One region of the Streptomyces sp. NPDC090499 genome, then DNA from elsewhere that is predicted to be linked to it. Evidence: riboswitches for the same ligand, from Rfam matches in the RefSeq annotation. Region 1 holds a riboswitch; the other holds the start of a gene.
What was found. A riboswitch is a leader RNA that binds a small molecule or an ion and turns the genes downstream of it on or off. The one in region 1 is predicted to bind S-adenosylmethionine.
Positions count from the first base shown of each region.

Region 2: linked by a shared signal. The riboswitch ahead of ACIQVL_RS20575 (amino acid ABC transporter permease) and the one ahead of ACIQVL_RS37175 (putative leader peptide) in region 1 are both predicted to bind S-adenosylmethionine.

Region 1 covers NZ_JBIVXP010000014.1:15,098-18,113, forward strand. The annotation lists gene ACIQVL_RS37170 (ABC transporter substrate-binding protein) at 1-1,227, opposite strand, end outside; gene ACIQVL_RS37175 (putative leader peptide) at 1,451-1,567, opposite strand; SAM riboswitch class IV at 1,602-1,715, opposite strand; gene ACIQVL_RS37180 (DUF427 domain-containing protein) at 2,012-2,827, shown strand.
Region 2 covers NZ_JBIVXP010000005.1:280,824-283,839, forward strand. The annotation lists gene ACIQVL_RS20565 (hypothetical protein) at 1-60, shown strand, start outside; gene ACIQVL_RS20570 (glutathione S-transferase C-terminal domain-containing protein) at 189-1,061, shown strand; SAM riboswitch class IV at 1,139-1,262, shown strand; gene ACIQVL_RS20575 (amino acid ABC transporter permease) at 1,651-2,631, shown strand; gene ACIQVL_RS20580 (amino acid ABC transporter ATP-binding protein) at 2,628-3,016, shown strand, end outside.

The DNA of each region.
Region 1 (3,016 bases):
CTGCTGGACCAGCTCCAGCGCGGGCTGGTTGGTGGCCGCGTTGGGGAACCAGCTGATGGTCAGGGCCAGCTTCTTGCCGTCCTTGGTGCGGACGCCGTCGCCGTCCGCCTTCCAACCGGCTTGCTCCAAAAGGGACTTGGCCTTGGCCGTGTCGAGGGCCAGGTCCGCCGAGAGATCGGTGTAGTCGGGCGTGGTGTGCGCCAGGATGCTGGTCGCGGGCCGGGTGCCGGTCGGGTAGACCGTGTCGGCGATCTGCTTCCGGTCGACGGCGGCCGAGATCGCCTGACGGACCTTCGCGTCCTTCAGCAGGGGCCGCGCGTTGTTGAGCCCCAGGCCGAACACCACACCGGGGTTGGCGCGGCTCCGGAGGGTGACCTGGCCGCCCTTGAGGGACGCCTCGTTGGCCTTGCCGACGCTGCTGATCGCGTCCACCTGCCCGGACTGGAGACTGCCGGCCCGTACGCCCGCCTCCGGCACGACCTTGAACACCAGCTTGTCCAGGTAGGCCGCGCCCTGCTTCGACCAGAGCGAGGAGCCCCAGTCGTAGCCGGTGCGCCTGTCCAGGGTGACCGACTGGTTCTGCACGTACTGCTTGAGCACGAAAGGCCCGGACCCGACCACCCCGTCGCTGCACTTCTGCTGCGGGCTCTTCCTGACGCTCGCCGAGGACTCGATCCCCAGCGAGTGGGTCGAAGTCGCCTGCAGGAACTGGGCGTTGGGCTGCTTGAAGGCGACCTTGACGGTGAGCGGGTCGACCACGGTGGTGCTCTTGGCGCCGCTCAGGTAGCCCTCGGCGAGGGTGCCCAGGGCGCCGAGGCCCGGCACCGCGTCGAAGTTGTCCTTGACCACCTGCGCGGTCAGCTCCGAGCCGTCGCTGAAGGTGACGCCCGGCCGCAGATGGAACGTGAACGTCGTCGCGTCGGAGCTGATCTCCCAGCTCCTGGCGAGCCACGGCACGATCTTGCCGGTCTTCGGGTCCTGGTCGGTCAGGGAGTCCACGATCTGGCGCACCGAGTAGATGGTGTCGTTGCCGGCGACCTGCTGCGGGTCCACGCAGCCGGCGTCGGAGCCCACCGCGAAGGTCAGGGTGCCGCCGGACCTCGCCCGGCCGCTTCCGCCGCCGGAGCCGTCGTCGCCCGAACCGCATGCGGTCAGCAGGACGCTGGTGGTCAGGAGCGCGGCCAGGGGCGCCCATCGGGAGGGTCTGAAATCCGGAAGTGCAGTCACGGAGGGCTTTCTCCTACTCGTGTCACCGGGGCACGACCGCGCACGGATGCGCGGAGGCATGACGGTGTGTGCGGCCCCGGCGGATCGGGACTCCGGCCGGGGATGCGCTGTGCAGACAGGGGATTTGGCATGCGGACGACGCCGGGAACCGGCGGCGAGGGAGGGAACGGCGCGAAGGGGCCGGGACCGGTGACGGAACGTCAGCCGGCGGCAGCCGGGCCGGTCAGGCCCGACAGAGGCAGCTGGTCGAGCGCTTCAGGTCGATGTGGCGCCGGCGCGCGAGCCGGGAGTACGCCGTGGCGTCGGCGGGGGAAGCAGCGGAGTCATCGCTGTGCCGCATGTCGAACCTCCCCGTCTCCGGCCCCGGTCACGGGGCCACGCGCTTGCGGGAGTCATCGGTGATCCCGCCGGGCTTTCACCTGGAGCACCCCACCGCGCGGGAGGGTTGCCGGTCAGCGAGCCAGGGCCTGACGCTGACACTCAATGCCGTTGGCGATGCTACGGATCGATCTTGGCGTACGTCAATGCCGTCACGTGACGCCCTGTCCGGGGAACGCGAACACCTGGACCCGCCTCCGGCACCGGGCGGTGGCACCCCTGCCGGCCTTCGCCGACCCGGACGGCTCCGGCTTCGAACCCGTCTCGGTGTGGGAGCGTGCCCGTGGCAGCGTCGGGGAGTACCTGTGGTTGGTTCTCCGGCCGCTCCGGCAGTTCGCCGCCTGGCGGGAGAAACGCCCCTACGTCGCCGAAGTCACCGCGTGTCAAGCCCGAAGGAGAGCCGGTCATGACCACATTCCCCACCGCGCGAGCCGTGCGGACCACCCCCGAGGGGCTCCTGTGGGAGCCGAGCGAGCGCTGGGTGCGCGGCCGCAAGGGTGACGTCACGGTCGTCGACAGCCGGCACCCCGTCCTTGTCTGGGAGCCGGGTGTTCCCGTGCCGCTGTACGCGTTCCCGCGCGCGGAGGTGCGCGAGGAACTCCTGCGTCCCGCGAAGAACCCGCCGACCGGTACCCACACCGGCTCGCGGATCTTCTACGACGTCGAGGTCGACGGCGAGTTGCTGGCCAACGCCGCCTGGACCTTCCCGGCGGCCGACCTGGCCGACCACATCGCCTTCGAGTGGTTCCGGCGCGTCGGCCGGGGCCTCGACCACTGGTACGAGGAGGAGGAAGAGATCTTCGTCCACCCCCGCGACCCGCACAAGCGGGTGGACGCCATCCCCAGCAGCCGGCACCTCGTGGTCGAGATCGACGGCACGGTCGTCGCGGACACCCGTCGGCCGGTCCTGCTCTTCGAGACCGGCCTGCCCACCCGCTACTACGTCCCGCGCGAGGACGTCCGCCTCGACCTGCTCGAAGCCACCGACCACCACACCGGCTGCCCGTACAAGGGCACCGCCGAGTACTGGTCGTGGCGCGGCGAGGGCGACGTCCCGCCGAACGTCGTCTGGAGCTACCCGGACCCGCTGCCCGCGGTCGGCGCCGTCCAGGGGCTCCTCGCGTTCTACAACGAGGCGGTCGACATCACCCTCGACGGCGAGCGGGTGGAACGCCCCGTCACCCACTTCACCAAGGCGCTCTCGGAGCAGAGGCGCACCTGACGAGCCACGACCGCGGCGTCCGTCCCGACGGGCCTCGCCGGACCACGGTCGGCCGCACCGCGGCGGGGCCTGACGTGTCACCCGTGTACCCCGGCCGAGAACCGGCGCCGGCGGAACCCCGCGACACCGGCCTGCCGCCCGCGTCCTGCCGAGTCGCCCGCTGCGGGGTGCCGAAGGTCCGGACGCCAT
Region 2 (3,016 bases), on a different contig from region 1:
ACCTCCCGCCGCCACCTCGACCTGCTGCGCATGTGCGGCGCCACCGGCCGCAGAGGCTGAGCGCCCGATCCCGGCCGTACGAGCCGGGCGCCCGTCCGCCAGGACGCACCGAATCCCGCCGAGCACCCGACCGACGAACGCTTCGGCCGCGCGTACGTCCGCGCGCCCGCCCGCCCCCGGGGAGACGCATGTCCATCACTCCACTCGCCGCCCTGCCGGCCGTCCGCACCGCCCCCGCCTTCCGGGGCCGCATCGGCCGCGACGCGCGCAGCGGCCACTACGCCGTGCCGCGCCGCTACCGGCTGCACCTGTCCACGGCCTGTCCCGACGGCCTGCGGATCGCCGTCGGGCACACCCTGCTGGCCCTGGACGACTGTTGTCCGGTCACCTTCCTGCCCGCCGTCCCGGACTGTCCCGACGGCAGCCACGCGGTGCTGCGCCCGCTGTACGAGGCCAGCGCGCACCGCTATGCGGGACCGGCCCTCGCGCCGGTGTTCAGCGACGGCTGGTCCGGCCGTATCGTCAGCACGCACAGCCGGGACATCCTGCGCGACCTCGACCAGCACTTCGGTGACGGCGCCGCCCGGCTCTACCCGTGCGGTGCCGAGGGCGGGATCGAGGCCGTCGAGCGGCTGTGCGCCGAGGACATCGAGCAGGCCGCCCAGCGCGCCGGACGCGAGGGCGGCGACCCGCAGGCGCTGGCGGTGCTGCTCGCGGCCCTGGCCGAGCTGGAGCGCCGGCTGACCGGGGCCGAGTTCCTGGTCGGCGATCAACTCACGGCCGCCGACATCGAGTTGTGGGTGGCGCTGGTGCAACTCGACACCGTGCACCGCAACCACCTCGACGCCGCCGCGGTGCACGCCGTCGCCGGCCACCCGGCGCTGTGGGCCTACGCCCGCCGGCTGGCCGCCCACCCGGCCTTCGGCACCCACCTGGACCTCGACGGCATCGCCCGCCGCCACCACGGCCGTTGCCAGGGCCTGGAGGCCGCCGGCGCGGCCGTCCAGATCCTGGACTGGGCGGGCCACGCGGCGGACGCACCCGGCTGTCCGCGCAGGTGAGAGCGGCCCGAACCGTTTCGCCAGTCGGACAGGCGTTGACATTCGTTCGGGCAACTGCGTTACTTGCGGACCAGAACGGTCATGAGCGTCAGCGTCAAGCCCTGGCTTGCTGACCGGCAACCCTCGCACCGCGGTGGGGTGCCCCAGGTGACGACCGGACCGACGACGTTTCGGCAAGCGACGATTCGGTAAGCGCGAGTGCCCCTCGGGGCCGGCACGACAGTGACAGGTGACGGACATGTACGCAGCCTCCAGCACGGCCCAGCGCCGCGCCGACGGCTGCGTACGCCCGTACCCGAGCCCGCTCGTCGCCGACCGCGCCGTCGACCTGCTCCGTGTCAACAGCGCCCTGTGTAGCGCGTGTACCGCACCGGGCTGTGCCCGCTGTCGGGTCTGACCAGGCCTTTCCGCCGGTTCCCCGCAGCTTCGCACCCCAGCGTCCCCGTCGAGACACCGGCCGTCCGGTGTGCCGCCGTCCGCCCCGCCCCGTGCCCCGCGCGCCTCCGCGCACCGCGCCGTGCCCGAACACGGCCCGGTGCGCGGCCCCCGCCGCGGGACACGTGGGTGTCCGACTCCGCCGGAGCCCGCCATGAGTGAACCCCCAGGCGCCACGATCGCCGCCCCCGAGGCACCCGCCGCCGACGAACCGTCACCGCCCCTCGCCGCACAGCGCGTTCAGCAGCTGCGCAGACCGGGACGGTGGATCGCCACCGCCGTCGTCCTGGTCCTGGCCGCCCAGTTCGTGCACGGACTGGTGACCAACCCCTTCTACCAGTGGGACCGCTGGGGCTACTGGTTCCTGCGGCCGACCATCCTCGACGGACTCGCCATCACCCTCGAAGTCACCGCCTACAGCGCGGTGCTGGGCCTGCTCGGGGGCATCCTCCTGGCCCTGGCCCGGCTCTCGAGGAGCCCGGTGCTGCGGGCGGTCAGCTGGACCTACGTGTGGGCGCTGCGGTCCATACCGCTCATCGTGGTCCTGCTCTTCCTCTACAACTTCAGCGCCCTGTACAAGACGTTGAGCATCGGCGTCCCCTTCGGGCCCGCCTTCTTCTCCTTCGACGAGTCGAAGCTCGCCACCGACATGGTCGTCGCCGTCATCGGCCTCAGCCTCAACGAGGCCGCCTACGCGGCCGAGGTGGTCCGCGGCGGCATCCTCTCCGTGGACCAGGGCCAGCACGAGGCGGCCGCGGCGCTCGGCCTGCCCAAGGGCTACCAGTTCCGGAAGATCGTGTTCCCGCAGGCGCTCAGGTCGATCACCCCGAACTACGTCAACCAGCTGATCGGTCTGATCAAGAGCACCTCGCTGGTCTTCTACGTCTCGCTGCTCGACCTGTTCGGCTCCGCGCAGAGCATGGGCTCCACCTACCCCGGCGACATCGTGCCGCTGCTCCTCGTGGTGACCGTCTGGTACCTGATCCTGACCAGCGTCGTCTCCGTGATCCAGTTCTACGTGGAGCGGTACTACGCCCGCGGCGCCACCCGCGCGCTGCCCCCGACCCCCCTGCAGAAACTGCGCGCCGGCCTCACCGAACTGCGCGCCCGCATCCGCCGGGAGGCCGCGGTATGACCACCACCGACACCCTGGAGACGGCCCCCGCCGCCCTGGAGATCCACGGCGTCCACAAGTGGTACGGCGCCCACCGCGTCCTCGACGGCATCGACCTGACCATCCGCCCCGGCGAGGTCACCGTCGTCATCGGCCCGTCCGGCTCCGGCAAGTCCACCCTCCTCAGGGTCGTCAACCACCTGGAGAAGCCCGAGCGCGGCCACGTCAGCATCAACGGCGAGCCGATCGGGGTGAAGCGGCAGAGCGGCCGGCTCAAGGAGCTGAGCGAGCGCGCCATCCTGGCCCAGCGCGGCCGGATCGGCTTCGTCTTCCAGAACTTCAACCTCTTCCCGCACCTGACCGTGCTGGACAACGTGGCCGCCGCCCCCGCCGCCACCGGGAAGCT